DNA from 3 places in the Bradyrhizobium sp. LeoB3 genome. Region 1 is predicted to be linked to each of the others. Evidence: riboswitches for the same ligand, from Rfam matches in the RefSeq annotation. Region 1 holds a riboswitch; each other region holds the start of a gene.
What was found. Region 1 has a riboswitch for cobalamin ahead of ACZXDY_RS10220 (ribonucleoside-diphosphate reductase subunit alpha). Riboswitches for the same ligand answer to the same signal wherever they lie in the genome.
Positions count from the first base shown of each region.

Region 2: another riboswitch for cobalamin. It lies ahead of ACZXDY_RS32525 (DUF1636 family protein); the one in region 1 lies ahead of ACZXDY_RS10220 (ribonucleoside-diphosphate reductase subunit alpha).
Region 3: another riboswitch for cobalamin. It lies ahead of ACZXDY_RS34100 (TonB-dependent receptor); the one in region 1 lies ahead of ACZXDY_RS10220 (ribonucleoside-diphosphate reductase subunit alpha).

Region 1 covers NZ_JBVBEF010000010.1:14,767-22,156, reverse strand. Annotated here, with positions in the region: gene ACZXDY_RS10225 (ribonucleotide-diphosphate reductase subunit beta) at 1-744, opposite strand, end outside; gene ACZXDY_RS10220 (ribonucleoside-diphosphate reductase subunit alpha) at 768-3,644, opposite strand; cobalamin riboswitch at 3,760-3,978, opposite strand; cobalamin riboswitch at 4,111-4,311, shown strand; gene metE (5-methyltetrahydropteroyltriglutamate--homocysteine S-methyltransferase) at 4,419-6,749, shown strand; gene ACZXDY_RS10210 (hypothetical protein) at 6,800-6,997, shown strand; gene ftsH (ATP-dependent zinc metalloprotease FtsH) at 7,343-7,390, opposite strand, start outside.
Region 2 covers NZ_JBVBEF010000071.1:4,399-11,788, reverse strand. Annotated here, with positions in the region: gene ACZXDY_RS32560 (cobalamin biosynthesis protein) at 1-68, opposite strand, end outside; gene cbiE (precorrin-6y C5,15-methyltransferase (decarboxylating) subunit CbiE) at 65-1,246, opposite strand; gene ACZXDY_RS32550 (cobalt-precorrin-6A reductase) at 1,245-1,991, shown strand; gene cobJ (precorrin-3B C(17)-methyltransferase) at 1,967-2,701, opposite strand; gene ACZXDY_RS32540 (precorrin-2 C(20)-methyltransferase) at 2,698-3,429, opposite strand; gene ACZXDY_RS32535 (precorrin-8X methylmutase) at 3,432-4,061, opposite strand; gene cobG (precorrin-3B synthase) at 4,061-5,224, opposite strand; gene ACZXDY_RS32525 (DUF1636 family protein) at 5,322-5,693, opposite strand; cobalamin riboswitch at 5,788-6,004, opposite strand; gene ACZXDY_RS32520 (hypothetical protein) at 6,122-6,322, opposite strand; partial or broken gene ACZXDY_RS32515 (CobD/CbiB family cobalamin biosynthesis protein) at 6,375-6,670, opposite strand; gene ACZXDY_RS32510 (hypothetical protein) at 6,692-6,874, opposite strand.
Region 3 covers NZ_JBVBEF010000079.1:702-8,091, forward strand. Annotated here, with positions in the region: gene ACZXDY_RS34100 (TonB-dependent receptor) at 1-1,917, opposite strand, end outside; cobalamin riboswitch at 2,030-2,227, opposite strand; gene ACZXDY_RS34105 (FecCD family ABC transporter permease) at 2,411-3,385, shown strand; gene ACZXDY_RS34110 (ABC transporter ATP-binding protein) at 3,382-4,155, shown strand; gene ACZXDY_RS34115 (ABC transporter substrate-binding protein) at 4,155-4,985, shown strand; gene ACZXDY_RS34120 (DUF938 domain-containing protein) at 5,346-6,020, shown strand; gene ACZXDY_RS34125 (prolyl oligopeptidase family serine peptidase) at 6,144-7,390, opposite strand, start outside.

The sequences.
Region 1 (7,390 bases):
GTACTGATATTGCTCGGCGATCCCGATCATCTTGTTGCGCCGGCCGAGCGAGAGGATCTGCGCGAAGCCGGTGTAGAACCACATGCCTTCGAAGATGACGTAGAAAGCGACGAGGTCGCGCAGGAACGCCTGGTCTGCTTCCGGCGTCCCGGTCCTGAAGTCGGGATCGTCGAGATGCTGCGTATGTTTCAGCGCCCACGCCGCCTTATCAGTGATCGAGGGCACCTCCCGGTACATGTTGAACAGCTCGCCCTCATCGAGCCCCAAGCTCTCGACGATGTACTGGAAGGTATGGGTGTGCACGGCCTCCTCGAACGCCTGCCGCAACAGATACTGCCGGCATTCCGGATTGGTCAGATGGCGATAGATCGCGAGCACGATGTTGTTGGCGACGAGGCTTTCGGACGCCGCGAAGAAGCCGAGATTGCGCTTGATCGCGCGCCGCTCATCTTCGGTCAGGCCGTCGCGCGACTTCCACAGCGCGATGTCGGCCTGCATCGAGACCTCCGTCGGCATCCAGTGATTGTTGCAGGCGGCGAGATATTTCTCCCACGCCCATTTGTACTTCAGCGGCAGCAATTGATTGACGTCGGCGCGGCAGTTGATCATGCGCTTGTCGTCGACCGAGACACGGCTGCCATGGCGATCGATCGCACCTAAGCCGGTCTGGTTGCCGGCTGCGGCGACGTTCATGAGGGGGACCGCGTGGCGCGCGGTCGTAGCGGGCTCTGACCAGTCGAGCATGGCGTTATTCCTTATTCCGCTGCTCACTGGCAGGCTTCACATTCGGGATTGTCGATCGAGCACGCGATGGCGCCGGACAAGTCCGGCGCGCTGGACATCGCGGGAGCTACGCTGACGGCGTTGAGCTTGCCGTCGGTGCCCTTCAGCGTCGACTTCTCGACATGGGTGGCGCTGCGCGAGCGCAGGTAATAGGTCGTCTTGAGGCCGCGCTGCCAGGCCAGGCGATACAGCGCATCGAGTTTCTTGCCGGAGGGGTTGGCGATATAGAGGTTGAGCGACTGCGACTGGTCGATCCATTTCTGCCGCCGCGCCGCCGCCTCGATCAGCCAGGCGCTGTCGATCTCGAACGCGGTCGCATAGAGCGCCTTGAGATCATCAGGGATACGGTCGATCGCACCTAAGCTGCCATCGAAATATTTGAGATCACTGACCATCACCTCGTCCCACAAGCCCCGCGCCTTGAGGTCGCGGACCAGGAAGGCGTTCACGACGGTGAAATCGCCGGACATGTTGGATTTGACATAGAGGTTCTGGTAGGCGGGCTCGATCGACTGCGCCACGCCGCAGATGTTGGAGATGGTCGCCGTCGGCGCGATCGCCATCACATTGGAGTTGCGCATGCCGACCGTCTTGACGCGCTCGCGCAGGCCGTCCCAGTCCAATGTGCGCGAGCGGTCCATCGCGACGTCGCCGCGCGCTTCCGCCAGCAGCTCGATCGAATCGATCGGCAGGATGCCCCGGCTCCACAGCGATCCCTCGAACGACGGGTAGCGACCGCGCTCGGCGGCGAGATCGACGGAAGCCGAGATCGCGTGATAAGCGATCGCCTCCATGCTGGTATCGGCGAAGGCGACAGCCGCGTCGGACGCAAGCGGGATCCGCAGCACCTGCAGCGCATCCTGGAATCCCATCAACCCGAGGCCGACCGGCCGATGCCGCAGGTTGGAGCGCCGCGCCTCGGGAATGGTGTAGAAATTGATGTCGATGACATTGTCGAGCATCCGCATCGCGGTCGCGACCGTCCGCTTCAGCCTGGCCGTATCGAGCCCGCGCTCGCCGACGTGATTGAGCAGGTTGATCGAGCCGAGATTGCAGACCGCGGTCTCCTCGTCCGAAGTGTTGAGCGTGATCTCGGTGCAGAGATTGGAGGAATGGATCACGCCGGCGTGGCGCTGCGGCGAACGCAAATTGCAGGGGTCCTTGAAGGTGATCCAGGGATGCCCGGTCTCGAACAGCATGGTCAGCATCTTGCGCCAGAGATCAACGGCACGGATGGTCTTGGATACCCGCATCTCGCCGCGCGCGGCCTTGTCTTCATAGGACGCGTAGCGCTCGGCAAAGGCCTTGCCGTAGAGATCGTGCAGATCGGGCGTCTCGTCCGGCGAGAACAGCGTCCATTCGCCGTCGGCCTCGACGCGCTGCATGAAGAGATCAGGCACCCAGTTGGCGGTATTCATGTCGTGGGTTCGGCGGCGGTCGTCGCCGGTGTTCTTGCGCAGGTCGAGGAATTCTTCGACGTCGATATGCCAGGTCTCGATATAGGCACAGACCGCGCCCTTGCGTTTTCCGCCCTGGTTGACGGCAATCGCGGTGTCGTTGGCGACTTTAAGGAACGGCACGACGCCCTGGCTCTCGCCATTGGTGCCCTTGATATGGGCGCCCAGCCCGCGCACCCGCGTCCAGTCATTGCCGAGGCCGCCGGAATACTTGGCGAGCAGCGCATTGTCCTTGATCGACTTGAAGATGCCGTCAAGATCGTCGGGAACGGTGGTGAGGAAGCAGGACGACAATTGCGGCCGCAGCGTGCCGGAATTGAAGAGCGTCGGCGTCGACGCCATGAAGTCGAAGGAGGACAGGAGATTGTAGAACTCGATCGCGCGCGCTTCCCGATCGATCTCGCGCAGTGCAAGCCCCATGGCGACGCGCATGAAGAACGCTTGCGGCAATTCAATCCGGTGGCCGCGGACATGCAGGAAATAGCGATCATAAAGCGTCTGCAGCCCTAAGAACTGGAATGCAAGATCGCGCTCCGGCTTCAGTGCCGCGGCCAGCTTGTTCAGGTCGAAGCGGCCGAGTTCGGGATCGAGCAATTCGGCCCTGATGCCGGTCTTGATATAGGCCGGAAAATATTCGCCATAGCGCACCGCCATGTCGGCCTGCGACGCCGTCGTTGGCGCGCCCTGCACGAAGGACAGCACTTCAGTGCGGAGCTTGTCGAGCAAGAGGCGCGCGCTGACATAGGCGTAGTTCGGCTCCTGCTCGACCAGCGTACGCGCCGCCATCACGCTGGCGAGCGCGAGTTCCTCCTGGCTGATGCCGTCATAGAGATTGCGCTGGATTTCCCCGACGACAGGCGCAGCGTCGACACCATCGAGCCCGGCGCAGGCCTCGCCGACGATCATCGCCAGCCGCGCATGGTTGAGCGGCACCTTGCTGCCGTCCGCGAGCGTGACGTGGACGATTGGCCCGCTCGATGCCGTTGCGGATTTAGTTGCCTGCTGTTCGGCGCGCTGCCGCGCCCGCTCCTCGCGATAGAGCACATAGGCGCGCGCCACCTTGTGATGGCCGCTGCGCATCAATGCCAGTTCAACCTGGTCCTGGATGTCCTCGATATGAAAGGTGCGGCCTTCGCTCATCCGGCGCGACAGCGCGCCGACGACTTCGGCGGTCAATTCCTCGACCGCTTCGTGCACGCGGCGCGACGCAGCCGCCGTATTCCCCTCGACCGCAAGGAAGGCCTTGGTCATCGCCACCGAGATCTTGCCGGCATCGAATTGCGACACCGTGCCATTGCGGCGGATCACCTGCATCGGCAACCGCGCTTCCGGCGCCGCGATCGATTCGGGGCGCAGGTGGATGAGAGGCGACGCGGTGGCTTCGCGATCGAGAGAGAGTGACATCTTGCAGACCCCGTGATGTTGCTGGGGCCGGATGTCGGAGGCGACGCTGCGTGATGATGCCGGCGGCGTACCGGCATGAGCCTGCAAGCGACCGCCGGGACACCCCGCCCGTGGACGTTATTTTGCTGTCGCGGCAGGTCTCCTGGCTCGCAGGTCGGCGTCACTCCCCGTCTTCCCAATGCGATGCCGCATCAGTGACGTCTAAAATCGGGAGCAACTCACTGCTTACAGTTGCGGGGGCAGCGCTAGATTCTCGCGAGAAACGCGCGATCACCAGCTTCCCTCTTAGCCACCATTCCTTGCGTCATGATGGACCGTGACAGCTACATCTGGTGCGATTTGGGGAATGCTGTCAATGGCACGTATGGGCGAAGCGCAAAAATTCCGGTCCATGCCGTTGGCGCTGTGAACAACCGGCACCACGCGCACGTGATGTCAGCCGAGTTGACGTTCGCGCGATCTTGCCGGTAAGTGATCGTGTCGTGGTTCTTCGGAGAGATCTTTTCCGGAGCTAAGAGGGAAGCCGGTGTAAAGCCGGAGCTGCCCCCGCAACTGTAAGCGGCGAGCCGCGGTCCACAATTGCCACTGAAGCCTGCAAAGCTTCGGGAAGGCCGGACCGCAGCAACGACCCGCGAGCCAGGAGACCTGCCTCGACAACATACACGTCCTCGGGCGGGGTGTCCCGGTGGTGCGGTTGCGATTCCGTGCGCACCTCGCGCGGGGAATCCAGACGTGTCACTACGGCCTTTGCCCCCAACTCATGGGGTTAAGCCAATGTCTTCCACTTCACTTGTTGTTGCGTCCCTCGGCACGCCGCGGATCGGTCCGCGCCGTGAACTGAAATTCGCGCTGGAACGCTTCTGGTCCGGCGCGTCAGACGAAAAAACGCTGATCGAAACCGGCGTCGGGCTGCGCGCGGCCAATTGGGCGCGGCAGAAGAAGCTCGGTATCACCGTGATCCCGTCGAACGATTTCTCGTTCTACGATCAGGTGCTCGACACCTGCGCAATGGTCGGCGCTATCCCGGAAAGCTACGGCTGGACCGGCGGCGCGGTGCCGCTTGCGACCTACTTCGCGATGGCGCGTGGCGCCAAGGCCGACGCGCATGACGAGGCCTGCGGACATGCCCATCACGCACACGGCGTGGCGGCGCTCGAAATGACGAAATGGTTCGACACCAACTATCACTACATGGTGCCGGAGCTTCGCAAGAACCAGTATTTTGCACTCTCATCACGCAAGCCGATCGAAGAGTATGAGGAGGCGAAGGCGCTCGGTTATCAGACCCGCCCCGTGCTGGTCGGCCCGGTCACGTTCCTGAAACTGGCCAAGTCCAAGGAACCGCATTTCGACACGCTGTCGCTGCTCGACAGGCTCCTGCCGGTCTATATCGAACTATTGCGCGAACTCGCTGCCCGCGGTGCGGAATGGGTACAGATCGACGAGCCCTGTCTCGTGCTTGATCTGGACGCCGCCGCTCAGCAAGCCCTACGGCGCGCCTATTCCGAAATCGCCAAAGCGGTGCCGGACATCAGGATCATGCTGGCGACCTATTTCGGCGGGCTCGGCGGCAATCGTACGGTCGCGTTTGATCTTCCGGTCGCCGGCCTCCATCTCGATCTCGTGCGCGCGCCCCAGCAGCTCGGCGATCTCATCGACGTTCCGAAAGAACGGGTGCTGTCGCTCGGCGTGATCGACGGCCGTAACGTCTGGCGCGCGGATCTGAGCCGGATCCTCGATCAGCTTGGGCCCGTCGTCGCAAAGCTCGGCAAGGAGCGCATTCAGATCGCGCCATCCTGCTCGCTGCTTCATGTACCCATTGATCTCGCCCTGGAAACCAAGCTCGATCCCGAGGTGAAGACCTGGCTTTCATTCTCGGTGCAGAAGCTCGAAGAGCTTGCCGCGCTGGGCGCGGCGCTTGGAAGTGGCCGGGCCCATGCGTCCGAAGCGATCCGAGCGTCCGATGCCGCCGCGGCCGCGCGCAAGACCTCACCGCGGATTCACGATGCCAAGGTTGCCCGGCGTCTCGCCGCCATCGATGACGGCATGCGCCATCGTGCCAGCCGGTTCGCCGAGCGTGCCGAGGTGCAGCGCGAGCGGTTCAATCTGCCACGCTTCCCGACCACGACCATCGGCTCCTTCCCGCAGACAACCGATGTCAGAAACGCACGCGCCGCACATGCCAATGGTGCACTCAGCGATACCGCATACAAGACCTATCTGCAGCATCAGACCGCACGCGCCATCCGCTGGCAGGAGAATATCGGGCTCGACGTCCTGGTCCATGGCGAGTTCGAGCGCAACGACATGGTGCAGTATTTTGGCGAACAGCTTTCCGGCTTCGCCTTCACCGAGCTCGGCTGGGTGCAGTCCTATGGCTCGCGCTGCGTCCGGCCGCCGATCCTCTATGGCGACGTCTCACGACCACAGCCGATGACGGTCGAATGGTGGCAATTCGCGCAGTCACTGACGGCAAAGCCGGTGAAGGCGATGTTGACCGGCCCCGTCACCATCCTGAACTGGTCGTTCGTCCGCGACGACCTGCGGCGTAGCGACGTGTGCCGACAGATCGCGCTCGCGATCCGCGACGAGGTGCTCGATCTCGAGATGGCCGGCGCCGGCATGATCCAGATCGACGAAGCGGCACTGCGGGAAGGCCTGCCGCTCCGCAGGTCGGAATGGAAGACCTATCTCGATTGGGCGGTCGATAGTTTCCGCATCTGTTCCTCCGGCGTGCAGGACGAGACCCAGATCCACACCCATATGTGCTACTCCGAGTTCAACGACATCATCGACGCCATCGCGGCGATGGACGCCGATGTCATTTCGATCGAGACCTCGCGCTCGAAAATGGAATTGCTCGACGCCTTCCGGAACTACCGCTACCCGAACGAAATCGGTCCCGGCGTCTACGATATCCATTCACCGCGCGTGCCTGACATTGGCGAGATCACCGACCTCCTCAAGCTCGCAAGAGAGCGGCTCTCCGACACGCAGCTCTGGATCAATCCCGACTGCGGCTTGAAGACCCGCAAGTGGGAAGAGGTGCGCCCGGCGCTCGCCAACATGGTCGCCGCCGCCCGCGAATTGCGGTCGCTCGGCTAGATAGCGCCGCCCCGTCTCTTATCCTGCGGCGGCTCGAAGAGGAGAACGCCATGCGCTTCTGGATTCAATGCACTAGGTTCGAGACGGAGCAGCCCATTCACATCAATATCGCGCTCGTCGGCAGCATGTGGCGCGACGGCGAGCGCACCGTACTCGCCTTCGTCGGTGGCGATGGCGAGAGGATTGAGGTCGTCGAGACACCGGAGCAGATGTTGGACCGGCATCTCGGCGCGCCCGGGACCGCATGACGATATGCAGTCGGTTGCAAGGTTATTGCGAGGAGCAAGACGACGAAGCAATCCATCTCGCCGCTTGCGGAGACCTGGATTGCTTCGTCGCTTGCGCTCCTCGCAATGACAGCGTCGTCCTGGCGAAGGCCAGGACCCATAACCACAGGCGTTTACAGTGTGCTCCGCTACAACGGCTTGCTCGCGCCACGACAGCCGCCTGTGGAATGAGTCCCGGGTCCCGGCTACGCCCAAGGGGCTTCGCCGCGGCACGCAAGCCCGGGACGACGATGGAATGTGGAGCAATCGCAAAGCAAAAGCCCGGCACTAGGCCGGGCTTCTGTACGTCTTGCTCTCTGATCGCGCTTACGCCTGCGGCTGCGGCTCCAGGCCGGGGTCCGGATCCGGGCGCGG
Region 2 (7,390 bases), on a different contig from region 1:
GCCACGAGCGCTTCGCGGAGCGCGTCGAGCGTGGCGTCGCGCTGGAATCCCAAGCCCGCGACCTTCATCTGACCACGCTCCATTGCACGACCGGCCGTGTCGCCTCCCAGGAGCGGTAATGGCCGAGTCGTCCTGCATGCGCGAGCTCGATCCGCATCAACCCGCCGCCGTGGCGATGGTGCAGTTCCACGAGAAACGCTTCCGTCTCGAGCGTTATGGCGTGCGCGACCAGCCGCGTACCCGGGACAACGCGCGACCAGACGGCATCGAACATCGCGCTGTCGAGACCTCCGCCGAGGAACACAGCATCCGGCGTTTCAAGTGCAGCGAGAGCGTCGGGAGCAGTCCCGCCAATGACGGTGACCCGGTGCGACAGCCCGAAACTCGCTGCATTGCGGCGGATGTTCGCGGCGCGGTCATCGCGCGCCTCGACGGCCACCGCGATCCCGCCGCACAGCGCCCATTCGATCGAGATCGAGCCAGAGCCTGCGCCGATATCCCACAACCGTTCGCCCAGTCGCGGCGCCAGCGCCGAAAGAGCGAGCGCACGCACCGGCCGCTTCGTCATCTGGCCATCATGCGCGAAGAGATCGTCCGGCAGCCCCGAACTGCGGGTGATGCCTTGTGCTCCGCTGGCCTTCAGCGCAACCGCGACCGGGCCATCGGCCAAATCACCGGCATAGCTGTCTGCGCGATGCTGCATGATCTTCTCACGTGGGCCGCCCAGCGCGGCGAGGGTCCAGAACGACGATGCGTCCCACCCCTGCTCTGTCAACCATCTCGCAAGGTCACCAGCCGCCCTGGCATCGCGCACCAGGCAAATGATCTGTGCGCCGCGCGCGAGATGCGGCACGAGCCGTTCGAACGGCGCGGCGTGCAGTCCGAGACAGATGACGGACTCAAGACGCCAGCCGAGCCGCGCTGCGGCGAGCGAGAATGTCGAAGGCGCGGAATGCGCGATCCACTCGCCTGCCTCGAGCTTCTCCGCAAGACTGCCGCCGACGCCATGCCAGAACGGGTCGCCCGAGGCGAGCACCGCCGTCGGGCGGCCGCGGCAGCTCAGCACAGCGTCGGCATCGAACGGCACTGGCCAGGGCTGGGTGCGTTCGGTTATGCCTGCGAGCGCAAGATGGCGCTCGCCACCAAAGACGGTTTCGGCTTCAAAAAGCGCCTTTCGGCTTGCCTCGGAGAGGCCGGCAAGGCCATCCTCGCCGATACCGATGATGGTCAGCCAGGGATCAGCCATGACGCGCGCCCTCATTCTGGGCGGAACGACTGAGGCCAATTTGCTCGCTGCAGCAATTGCGCGGGCGGGCCTCGAAGCGATCTATTCCTATGGCGGACGCACCCGCAACCCCGCCGACCAGCCACTGCCCACCCGCGTCGGTGGATTCGGCGGCGCGAACGGACTTGCCGACTATATTCGCCGCGAAGCCATTACGCATGTCGTTGATGCAACCCATCCGTTTGCGGCCGAAATGAGCCGCAACGCGGCTGCCGCGTGCGCGGCAAGCGGAACGCCTCTGATCGCGATCGAGCGTGTGCCTTGGGCCAAGGCGACTGACGATAACTGGATCGAGGTTGCGGATGTCGCGTCCGCCGTCGCCGCCTTGCCGGAAAATCGGGCGCGCGTCTTTCTTGCCATCGGCCGGCAACACATCGCGCCGTTCGGCGCGAAGCCGCAGCATGCCTACACCTTGCGATTCGTCGACCCGCCCGAGGGCGCACTGCCATTCGATGCCGACGTCATCGTGTCGCGCGGGCCATTCACTCTTCAAAGTGAGCTGGAGATGATGCGCACGCGCGGCATCGAATGGATTGTCGCCCGCAATTCCGGGGGCGAAGGCGCGCGCGCAAAAATCGACGCTGCGCGTGCGCTCGGCCTTCCCGTGATCATGATCTCGCGGCCGCCTCTGCCTGAGCGGACGCGGATGGAAAGCGTGGCCGAGGTGATGCAATGGCTCGGTCATCGGGCGTGCCTCGGCGCATAGACCCAGCGGCCAACGCGTCGCGTCGCCGAATTGCCGATGATCACGAGCGTACGCATGTCGGCCATCTCGGGCAACGCCTCGCTCAATTTGATCATTTCAATCCGCTCATCGGGTGTGCTGACCGCGCGCGCGAATATCACGAGACGGTCGCCGCACCCGGCCTCCTTCAACACTGAGAGCGCGCGTCCAAATCCCTCCAGCCGGCTCGCCGAGCGCGGATTGTACATCGCGATGGCAAAATCAGCTTCGGCCGCAAGCCGCAGCCGTTTCTCGATCACCGCCCACGATTTCAGATTGTCGGAGAGATTAATGGCACAGAAATCGTGTCCGAGCGGCGCGCCGGCGCGCGCGGCCGCCGCCAGCATTGCGGTCACGCCAGGGAGCACCCGGATCGGAAGCCCCTGGTATTGCGGCGTCTCTTCGAGTGCTTCGAACACGGCAGAAGCCATCGCAAAGATGCCGGAATCGCCAGAGGATACCAGCACCACGTTGCGTCCCTCTGATGCCAGCCGCAATGCGTGGGCTGCGCGTTGCAACTCCATGCGATTGTCCGACGGATGGAACGTGAGCCCTTCGCGCGGCGCTACGCGCGCGACATAGGGCGCATAGCCCAGAATGTCGGTCGCGGTAGCTAGCGCGGCCGTCACCTCCGGCGTGACCAGCGCCTCATCGCCCGGCCCAAGTCCCGCGATCGTCAGCGATCCCGTCATGCGATGTTGTCCGCGCGCCATCCCGTTCCATGCACGAGCACGATTGCAAAATAGGGGCAATCGGTTTCCTCGACATCGACCAGCCGCGCGACACGCTCGCCCGGCATGGTGCCGCGCTCGACCAGCCAGGCATCATTGAGACGACCGGCGGAGGCGAGCGCACGGCGCACCTTTTGGAGGTTGCGCCCGGTCTTCATGACGACGAGCGCGTCCGAATTGCGCATCCGCCGTTCGAGTTCATCCTCCGCCATTGTGCCCATCAAGACGGTCGTCACGTCATCGCCCAACGCAATCGGCTGACCGACCACATTCCAGCAGCCGGCCATGCCCGGAATGCCCGCGATCACCTCGATCTCGACGCGGCCTCGCAGGCCCGCGTGCAAATGCATGAAGGAGCCATAGAAGTAGGGATCGCCTTCGCAGAGCACGACGACATCGACCGCGAGCGCAAGCCGCGCCAGACGCTCCGCCCATTCTTCATAGAAGCCGGCGAGCACGCGAAGGTAATCCGGACTGTCGAAGGAGAGCTCGGTGGTGACCGGATATTCCATCGGATATTCGGAGACATTGGCGGCCAGCATGCCTTCGACAATGCGGCGGGCCTGACCGGGACGCCCTTTCTTGCGGAAATAGGCGACGTGCCTGGCTGCGCGCACCTCGCGGTCCGCGCGCACGCTCATCAAGTCCGGATTGCCTGGCCCGAGGCCGCAGCAAATGATGCGCCCCATCGCTATTCGCTCCGGCTCGCGAGCGCGTTCACGGCGGCGACGGTGATCGCCGAGCCGCCGAGGCGTCCTTCAATTGTCAGGGCGGGCGCCGGCGGATCGGCCATCAGCGCGGCCTTGGATTCAGCCGCGCCGACGAAGCCGACCGGACAGCCAATGATTGCAGCCGGCCTCGGGCAATCGCGATCCTCCAGCATGTTGAGGAGGTGAAACAGCGCGGTGGGCGCGTTGCCGATCGCGACAAGGGCGCCATCGAGGTGCGGTCGCCACAGTTCCAGTGCCGCGGCCGAACGGGTATCGCGCATGGATTGTGCCAGTACGTGAACGGCGGGGTCGCCGAGCGTGCAGACGATGGCATTGACCGCCGGCAACCGCGCGCGTGTAATCCCCTCGGACACCATACGCGTGTCGCAAAGTACGGGCGCGCCGGCCTGCAGCGCATCCCGCGCCGCCGCCACCATGCCGGGCGTGAAACGGATATGGGCCTCGAGCCCTACCATGCCGGCGGCATGGATCATGCGCACGACCACCTGTTCTTCATCGGGCGTGAAGCGCGTCAAGTCCGCCTCGGCGCGGATGGTGGCAAAGGACTGTCGATAGATCGCTGCACCGTCGGCTTCATAAATGTGCGGCATCAGCGTCCTCCCGCCAGCATGGAGGGATTTTCGATGATGACGCCGTGGCTCAAGCCACGCATAACTGGCGCGGCGCGCGGCGAGCCGTCGCGGATGAGATCGAATCCGGCGCTGGTCGCAACCAGCGTGATCGCGGTCGCCCCGGAATGCGCGCAGCCCTTGGCGCAGCCCGAAACGTGGAGGCGCGCGTCCGCGGCGATGTGCGGCGCAAGCGCGGCAGCCAGCGTGCGGGTATCGGCAAGAGCCTCGCGGCAGCGCGGCGCGCCGCTGCAAGCGATGACGCGAAGCGCTGGCTCATCGGCCTCGGTGATGAGGTCCGCACCGCGCGGCATCGTGCGTGCTCCCTCAGCAAGAATCATCCGCCACGGTGTCATACGCAACCCTTGCGCATCTGCGGCAATAAGCCGAAGTGCCGAATGGGGCAGTTGCCCGAATGCGACGCCGACCATCGCACCCAGCGGACAAAGACCGGGACGAGGCACAGCGATCGTCGGTGTGGGCTCGGTCCTACCGAGCAGTGCATCCGGCAATCTCGCGCCGGCCATGATGTGGGCGGCCATGCGCCCTCGCCTGCCGCTGGTGCCGCCTGAGGTAATGAACCATTCGGCAAGCGCGACTGCAACGCTCACAGCGTCGCCGCGCGTAACGGAGCGACCAAACTCAGCGCCATCGGCGCGCACCAAAAGGCCGCCCGCGCGGCCACGCTCGATCCGAATGTCCGCGGATGCGCCAGCAAGCACCCGTTCCTTGCCGTCATCGACAGCGAAGCCAAATTTGGTCGGAAGAGCTAGCCAACTGCCGGCAAGGGCCTGCTCCAGTTCGGCTGCGAGCGAACGCGTGTCATCGCCTATGCCCCAGAACGGTGTCACCAGGATGTTGCGATGCGACTCGGCCTCCGGATCATGGTCAAGCAGCTTCAATTGGGCGAGACCGTCGAGCAGAGACAAGTGTCCCTGATCACTCACGCCTCTGATCTGGAAGTTGGCCCGGCTGGTCAAGTCGATCAAGCCGTTGCCGTAACACTCTGCCAGATCAGCCAGCCCTGCCGCCTGTGCCGCATCGAGCCTTCCGCCATAGGGGCGCACGCGGACCACGAGCCCGTCGCCTGACTGCATCGGCCGCAACGCGCCAGGGCACCAGCCCTTGATAGCGACCGTACTCATGACGCCTCGCGCGGCGCAGCCGCGATCGAATTTCGGCGCGTCTTCCAGAGTGATGCCAAGCCAGTGACGACCGTGACAGGGACTTTTGCGAGCGTGTTCATTCCGCGGCTTCTGGCAGGGCGGCGATAGGTGGAATGCGAGCGAGCGATTGTTTGCGGAAGATCTCCGGCCGGCTGCGCCATGGCACGATGCCATCGGGTGCCGCCGCGTAAGCTGACGCGCCGGCAATCACGTCGTGCGCGTTGCCATCGGACAAGCGACCGTAGACATAGGACCACCGTCCCGGCGCGCTGAGCGCGACCGAGCAGCCCTGGTTACAGGCGGACAGGCATTCGACGGGAACGACGACGCCGTCAGGCACGCCCGCGTCGAGAATAGCGGCATGCAGGCGCGCACCGGGCGTAATCTCGCCTTCCCCGAGCGTCTGGCCCGGGCGGCATGTGATGCAAACGTGAAGAGTGACGATCATCGCCCCTTCCTGAATTGACGGCGGGAAGCGATGAGGTGCACGAACCGTCCTTGAGGAGGCTTCGCTTTCCCCGTCGCGGAACACCCCGTCCGCCGGTCTCAACGTTGCGCTGGCAGGTCTCCCGGCTTGCGGAGCAGGGTCTTTCCCTTCGATCCCCGCCTTCCCGATCCCCAGCTGATCAGTGGCTTCGGGCATCTCTCCGGTCACGGTCGCGGGGGCGGCTGCTTTTCAGGCCAAGCCGTTTGGCTCGAGCCCTATCGCATTCCCTCTTCGCCTGTCGCAGAACAGGCACCAACGCGGGCCGACCATTTGCTCTGGGCCGCAACTTGTCAAGCCAAAGGGACCACGCCGGATGATGTCCGAACCAGATGCCGCCGAGGACGGGGACATCGTCGCGCCCGAGGGCTCCACCGACGCCCGCCACGCCATCAAAATGGCGAAAAAGGAGATGGTCCGCGAAAGATCAGGGCGACCAAGGGCGGCGAAGAGGGACTGATCGGGCGCAGGTGATAAGCCAGGGCTAGCTCGGTAAAGCTTTCGTCGATCACTAGACGGCCGACACGCGGCAGGATCGAAAGAAGTTCACTCTGATCATGATGCTTTCCGTCGGGATCGTTCGGGTTGACCACGATCGCGAGCTCAGCCCTCGCGAGCGCCTCGAGTTCCCGCCGCGATGGTCTCGTGATACGCTCGCGGACCGCTGAGCCGCTCGCCGAGCGCTCCAGCTATGGCGGCTTCGAGCCAGCCGGCATTAATCGAGCGGCGCCGGTTCGCATCGCGCATCATGCATGACCACCCTGCGAAGACCGGGGCGCGCAGCACGAAGAGAACAGCGGTCAGGCGAGCTGGAATGAAGTTTGCCACATCATCGATGCGCGCGCCGCAGCCCAACCAAGAGCTTCGTGTCGCGGCGTATGATGGCCGATCATAGAGTCCAGTGCGTTGATCGCCTTGTAGCCGGCAATGCCAGGTACCCCACCCCGACCAAGCCGGGATTTCTACTTCAGCAAATATGCGCCTGCGAATTGTTCGGCCATCACCGCACGTTCTTCTTCAGTTTGACCCAAATGCGACATCGACCCGTGATGGTCCTTCGCATCCAGCGTATGATGGTCATTTCGATTTAGCACCTCCTCCATCCCTGCCGGATCAGGCTGCGTTGTCTCGTCGAGGATCGGCATGGGCATTTCGGTGGCAGGGCCTGGCGCGGCGAACGCTAAACTAGTCACAACCGATAGCGGAATGCCGAGTTGCACTCGGGGGAAGCTCCCTTCGAGGGCGTGATCGCGGCCTCGTGGGAGGGCCGCTACAGGTCACCTCCGCGGCCGAAGTCTCTCCGCGAAATCATGAAGCAAAAGGAAAGCAATGAGCGCGATTGACCACTGGTGAGTCGTGCGACATACGGATCTTTCTTTACAGGCGTCTCTGGTTGCTCAAATATCTTCTGCGGTGGGTCAGATATCCCCCTCCACATCTGTCACAGATAGGGAGGCTCTTCTATGATCCTATTCAGGATAGTCTTCGCAGTAAGCGCTATCTTGCTAACCAGGGATGCATTTGCGGAGCCGGGGAATCTGGATCGGGACAGCCCCATTTCGCTTTGGGTCGCCAGCAGACTGCACCGATCTGGGAATGACATACGTGAGGAGTGATTCAAAAGGGGACGGTGACAAATGCTGGACTGGAACGAAAGTGTA
Region 3 (7,390 bases), on a different contig from region 1:
CTGTCCCTCGCGGAACACCGCGCGCGTGTAAGCCATGCCGCCGCGCAGCGACACGGTATCGCTGACGCGCAGCGAGGCCTGCGTCTCGGAGCCATAACGCCGGGTCGGATCGAGGTTGATGTTGTAGAACAGCACCGGATTGAAATGGATCTCGTTCTCGAGGTCCATGTTGTAGATGCTGGTTTGCACCTGGAAGCGGCCCGTCTTGACGCGGAAGCCGGCTTCGACGTCGTGCGAGGTCTGCGTCTTCAGCTGGAAATTCTGCGGCAACGGGTTGAAGTCCGCATCGAACGCGGGTCCGGTGGACGTGCGCTCGTCGACATCGGGCGTGCGAAACGCGTGCGCGGCGCGGGCGAACACCGAGAACATTTCGGTGAAGCGATGCTCGACGCCGACATGCAGCGCGTAATTGGTCTCGCTCTGGTCGAGCGGCGTCGCCTGCGCGTCGAAGGCGAACGGCGCGTTCGGATCGTAGCGATCGCGCGCGCTGAGCCAGGTGTTCTGCACCCGCGCGCCATAGGAGAAATCGGTGGTGGGCAAGAGGCCGACCGTGTGCTGCCAATAGCCGGCGAGCGACTGCTGCGACAGGTCGTAGGTATGGATCGGCGGCACGCCCCGGAACGCGCCGCGCTGCTGGTGGAACGTTGCATCGTAATAGTCGATGCCGGTCAGGATCGACGAGGGAATCCCGAAGATCGAATTGTTGATGCTCAGCCGCGGCGTGATCGACCAGGTCTGCAACGCGGCGTCATTGTAGGTGGATGCCGCGCTGATGAATGGCGAGGTGCCGAAGAACGCGCCTTGCGTGTCCTTCTGGCGGTAGCCGCCATCGACGATTAGGTCGACACCGTTCAGGAGCGTCTTGGTGAAGCCCGCCGTCGCGCTCGCGCCCTGCTGGTTGCCATAGTCGAACGGCGTGGCGGCGCCCTTGCGATCGGTGACGAGCTGATTGACGCCGATCGAAGGATCGACCAGCCTGCCGCCGGGAAAGCCCAGCTTCTGGTCGTCGCCGGTCACCGTCAGGAAGGCTTTCAGGTCCGGCGTCGTGTAGTTGAGATTGCCGACGCCGTTGCGCTGGTCGAGCGCATTGTTCACGCGGTAGCCGTCGGACTTGATGCCGTTGCCGTAAAACGACGCCGACCATGGTCCCGAATTCATCGCGGTCGAGATCGCGGCCATGCGCTGGTTGAAGGAGCCATAGCCGGCTTCGCCGCGGATCGAGACCGGCGGGCCGCCGACACCGGTCTTGGTGACGATGTTGATCACGCCGCCTATCGCATTGTCGCCGTAGAGCACGGCGCCGCTGTTGCCGCGGGTGATCTCGATGCGCTCGATCGAATCGAGTGGGATGGTCGACAGATCCACCTGCGCCATGTCGATGTCGTTGAGCCGTCGCCCGTTGAGCAGGAACAGCGTGTTGGCGGTGGCGAACGCGCCGAAGCCGCGCAGGTCGACCGAGGTCTTGGCGCCGTTCACGCCGCCATAGAGCGATTGAAGCTGTACGCCGGGCGCCTGCGCGATGATCTCGGCCAGAACCTGGGTCGGCGAATGCGCGATGTCGTCGGCGGTGATCACGGTCGAGGACGTCCCGACAATGCCGGCAAATTGCGGGCCGCCGCCACCGCCACCGGATGAAGCTCCGCCAGCGGCGGCGCCGCCAGCGCCCGCGCCGCCGGCCGGCTGCGCGCTGGTCGGCACCTGGCCCGGCGCGGGACGCCGGGGGCCTGGAGTGCCGTCGGAAGCGGGCTTGGCACGGGTGCGGTTGTGGTCGCCGGGCGCCCTGACCTCGACCGGCGGCAATTCCTCAGAGGGCGCTTCCTGCGCCTGCGCGGCGGAAACATACAAAGCGGGCGCCAGCATGCTCGACGCGAGCAGCAGCGCGCGGCGTTGCTTGGTGGCTGTGGTAGCAGAGAACATCGGCGAGACCTCGGTATGACGTCAGTGGCACGTCACAGCGAACCAAGGCTCACCATCGCGTTTCGCGCTTCAGGTGAAGCAAATGCCTGTACTCCCCGACCGACATCGTCGCGTGTGACCACGTATGACGGCAGGTCTCCTGGCTCGCGGGTCGTTACCCTTCGTCGCCTTCCCAGGACCGAGACTCCCAGTGGCATATGACGAAGGATTCACCGCATACAGTTGCGGGGGCAGCCGCGGCTTTACGGGAAGTTTCCCGGTACCGCATTCCCTTTTGATCCCGATAGGAACCGTCGGGGGCCATCTAGGATTTCGGCGGCACGTGAGTCAATCCCGGCGAAACTGCGGCTCCCTGGCTCCCATACGCTTTTTTGTTCCGGTGTCGCTTGTCTGCCACCGAATTCGCTGCAAGAAGCAGGGCGCGATGAGTGCACATGATTTCACGATAGCGGCGGGTCTCGCCGCGCGGCGGCGGTTGGGGGCGACCGTTGCAATGATCGCGTTGGTTGCCTTGCTGATGCTGATTTCGCTCGGCACCGGCCCGGTGCGGCTGTCGCCGCTGACGGTGATCGAGGCGCTGTTCGGTGGCGGCAGCGATGTCACGCAGGTGATCGTGCGCGAGATTCGCCTGCCGCGCACCATCCTGGCATTCGCGATCGGCGCTATCCTTGGGCTGTCAGGCGCGGCGCTGCAAGGCCTGTTGCGCAATCCCTTAGCCTCGCCCTCGCTGTTCGGCGCGCCGCAATCGGCGGCGTTCGGCGCGGTGCTGGTCATCGCGCTGGGGCTGGCCGATGTCCGCTCCTATGCGCTGCCGGTCGCCGCCATCATCGCCGCATTCGGCTCGGTCTTCGTGCTGCTCGCGATTGCCGGCCGCAATGCGGGCCTCTTGATCCTGATCCTCGCCGGGCTTGCGATCTCGAGCCTTGCGGGCGCTGCGACGGCGCTGGTGATGAACCTCGCGAGCAATCCATTCCTGGCGCTCGAGATCGCGTTCTGGCTGCTCGGCTCGCTGGAGGATCGCAGCTTCCAGCATGTCGCGCTGGCGCTGCCGTTCATCGTGGCAGGTAGCGCCATCCTGCTGTCGCAGGCCAGCGCCTTCCGCGCGCTCACGCTTGGCGAAGAGACCGCGCAAAGCCTCGGCGTCGATGTCGTCCGCCTGCGGCTGTTCGTGATCACGGGTGTTGCGCTCGGCGTCGGTGGCGCGGTGGCGGTCACCGGCACCATCGGCTTCATCGGCCTGGTCGCGCCGCATCTGATGCGGCCCGTCATCGGCCACGATCCGGCGCGGCTGTTGGTGCCGAGCGCGCTTGCCGGTTCGGCGCTGTTGCTTGCGGCCGACATCGCGGTGCGCATCATCCCGTCGACCTCGGACATCAAGGTGGGCGTGTTGACCTCGATCATCGGCGTGCCGTTCTTCCTCTATCTCATCATGCGCGAACGCCGCGCGCTCGGTGGAGGCGTCGCATGACGGCGCTTGTCGCAGAACATCTCGATGTCGCGCTCGCCGGCCGCCGCGTGCTCAGCGACGTGTCGCTGCAACTCGCCTCAGGTCATCTCGTCGCGCTGGTCGGTCCGAACGGCGCCGGCAAAACCACGCTCTTGCGCGCGCTCGCCGGTCTCATCCCCTCCGACGGCATCATCAAGGTGGGTGGCGAGGCGCTCGCCGCGCTGCCGCTGCGCGAACGTGCCAAACGCTTCGGCTATCTTCCGCAAGGGCACCTGGTGCACTGGCCGCTGCCGGCGCGCGACATCGTCGCGCTCGGCCGCTATCCGCATGGCGCGACCGATCCGGCGCGGCTGTCCCCGCGCGACGCTGAGGCGGTGGTGCGGGCGATGCAGGCGGCCGATGTCATGGAGTTCGCGGAGCGGCGTGTCACCGAGCTTTCCGGCGGCGAGCGCAGCCGCGTTGCGCTGGCGCGCGTGTTCGCGGTGGAGGCGCCGATCATCCTGGCGGACGAGCCGACCGCCTCGCTCGATCCGCGCCACCAGATCGACGTCATGAAGGGTTTGCGTGCCGCAGCCGACAAGGGCGTGCTGGTGATCGTGGTGACGCACGACCTCGGCCTTGCCGCGCGCTTTGCCGACCATGCGCTGGTGCTGGCGCAGGGCCGCCTCGCATCGCAAGGCGCGCCGGCGGATGCGTTGTCGGAAGCGGTCATGGCCGATGTGTTCCGCGTCAGCGCCTTCCGCGCCGAGCATCAGCGCGAGACGGTGATCGTGCCCTGGGCGGAGATCTGATGGGCCGGCTCGCTGCATGCCTTGCAGCGTTCGTCTTGTCCACCACTGTCGCGCATGCGGCGAGCCCGCCGCGGATCGTCTCGATGAATGTCTGCAGCGATCAATTGCTGCTCTCGCTCGCCGATCCCCAGCAGATCCTGGGCCTCAGCCGCTACTCCCGCGAGGCCTGGCAATCCTTTGCCGCCGATCAGGCGCGCCGTTTCCCGATCCTTTCCGGCGGCGCGGAGGACGTGCTGGTGCTCAAGCCCGACATCGTCGTCGCCAGCCTGTTCGACAAGCGCGCAACGCGCGAGCTTCTGAAGGCCAACGGCCTTCACCTCGTCGAGTTCAGCGTGCCGCGCACGCTGGACGAGGTGAAGGACCAGATCCGCGAGATGGGCGAGATCGTGCAGCATCCGGACCGCGCAAAGGTCGCGATTGCAAGATTAGATGCCGCGATCGCCCGAGCGCGCCAGGCCGCGACCGGCAAGCACTATCGCGTGCTGCCGCTGGCGCGCCGCGGCTGGGTGTCCGGCAGCGACAGCCTGGTCTCGTCGCTTCTGACCGAAGCCGGCCTGCTCAATCCCGCCGGCGACCTAGGCGTCGCTGCCGGCGGTTACGCCTCGCTGGAGGCGATCGTGCAACTGAGGCCGGATTTCATCCTGGTGTCGGAGGCCGGCGACCGCGCCGAAGACAACGGCCGCGCCTTCCTGCTGCATCCGGCGCTTGAGCACTTCTATCCGCCTGCGAGGCGCATCGTGCTCCCCGAACGTCTCACCGTCTGCGGCGGCGTGATGCTCGCCGATGCGCTGGATGTGCTGACGAAGGAATTGCAACGCGTGGCACGATAGCTCCATCCCCTCGTCGGTGCGAAGCGGCACCGCACCCTGCGGTAGCTTAACGAGCGAGCGATCCATCTCTCAGCTCGTCATTCCGGGGCTCGCGAAGCGAGAACTATGATGTGCAATTGCACATCAGAGAATCCATTTCTCCGCGGGCGCATGCGGCGCGATGGATTCCGGGCCTGCGCCTGGCGGCGCATCCCGGAATGACGAGCGGAGAAATGGGTACGCTCGCCCCGAATTACGCGTCGGGCTACGGACGTAACCATTATGACAGAGCCGCGGTCAAATCGCGCATTGCGACGACGCGCACGGAATAGCAGGATCGCTACGGTGTTGCGCTTTGTGCGACCGGAACAGGAGAACACCATGCCAGAGTTTGTGGTCGAATTCGGCAAAGACGGCGGGCGGGTCGAGGCCGACGGCCGGCTCGATGCGGCGGCCTTTCATCGCAACCATCAGCCGATCTGGGCGGTGCTGGAGAAATTCCTCGCAGGGCGTTCCGGCGACGTGCTGGAGGCCGGCAGCGGCACCGGCCAGCATGTCGTGTATTTCGCTGGACAGACCCCCGATATCACCTGGTGGCCGAGCGATCTCAACGACGCCCATCTGAAGAGCATCGCGGCCTGGCGCGCGTTCGCCGCCCTTCCGAATATCCGTCCGCCGCTGCGGATCGATCTCTCCGATCCGGCCTGGCCCGGTGCTGCGCCTGAGGGCGGCGAGCTGCCAAAGCTGCTCGCGGTGTTCTGCGCCAATGTGATCCACATCGCGCCTTGGTCCGTCACCGAGGGCCTGTTCGAAGGCGCCGCACGCCGCCTGCGCGACGACGGCCGGCTGTTCCTCTACGGCCCCTTCAAGCGCGACGGCAAGCACACCGCGCTCAGCAATGCCGTGTTCGACACGTCCTTGCGCAACCAGGATCCCGACTGGGGCGTGCGCGACATCGCCGACGTCGAGAAGCTGGCGGCGCGCGTCGGCCTGTCACTGGGCGCGACCGTCGAAATGCCCGCGAACAACATGATCCTGATATTCGCGCGCTGCTGATTCGTTCTCGTCATTCCGGGGCACGCGAAGCGTGAACCCGGAATCCATTAGGCCGCATGCGCAAGCGGAGAACTGGATTCCGGGCTCGCGCTGACGCGCGCCCCGGAATGACAGGGTGGGTAGTCACGCCTCACCATCCACCCACCCGATCTTCTCCCTCAGGAACCCAAGCCCCAGCGCCATGAAGGCGGCGCGTTCCTTGTTGTCCTTGCCATAGCCGTGGCCGCCGGCCGCGGGCTCGTAGAGATGGGCCTCATATCCCATTGCCTGCAGCTTGGCAGTCATCTTGCGGGCGTGGCCGGGATGCACGCGGTCGTCGCGGCGCGTGGTCGCGATCAGGATCGGTGGATATTTCTGGCCGGGCGTCGCCATGTGATAGGCGGAGTAGGTCTGCAGCCAGGCCCATTCGTCGGGTTTGTCGGGATCGCCATATTCGGCGATCCAGCTCGCGCCGGCGAGCAGCTTGGTGTAGCGGCGCATGTCGATCAGCGGGATGGTGCAGAACAGCGCGCCGAAGCGTTCGGGGTAGCGCACCAGCATGTTGGTGATCAGGATGCCGCCGTTCGATCCGCCTTCGGCGGCGATCCGCCCGGGCCGCGTGATGCCGCGCTTCACCAGATCGGCGGCGACCGCGGCGAAGTCGTCATGCGCCAACCGCTTGCCTGCGTAGCGGCCGGCGTCGTGCCAGCGCGTACCGAACTCGCCGCCGCCGCGGATATTGGCCTCCACGATGGTGCCGCCGCGCTCCAGCCACAGCTTGCCGAGCGCCGGGTTGTAATATGGCTTCATCGCCAGACCAAAGCCGCCATAGGCGGTCAGATGGACCGGCGCATCGCCGCTCTCCGTGGCCGGGCCGGTCTGCACATAGGGGATGCGTTCGCCATCGACGGAGATCGCCTCGTGCTGGGTCACCACGAGTCCATCCGCGTTGAATGTCTTCGGCGCCTGCTTCAGCACCGTGGGCGCCCCGACCTTCTCCATCAGCATCAGGGAAGATGGCGTCAGCGGGTCCTGCACATTGGCGAACAGGTCGCCCTTGCTTTCGGAAATATGGCTGTCGAGGCGCCAGACATCGACGACGCCGATCCCGGGCAGCCCTTCGAGCCGCGCGCGCGTCCAGCCGCCGGCCGATGGCGTGCAGATCTCGTGCACCGGCCGCAGCTCGTCGAGGATCGACAGCACCAGCCGGCCCGCGGTCCAGAAGAAGCCTTGCAGCGCTCGCCGCGGCTCCGGCTGGAACACGACGGTGAAATCGCGGCTACCCACGAGGAAGGCCGACAACGACACGCCGAGCACCGTATCGGGCGCATAGGTCTTGCCACCGACCGTCCACGGCTCGCGCAGCTTGACGACGAACCAGTCCTGATCGG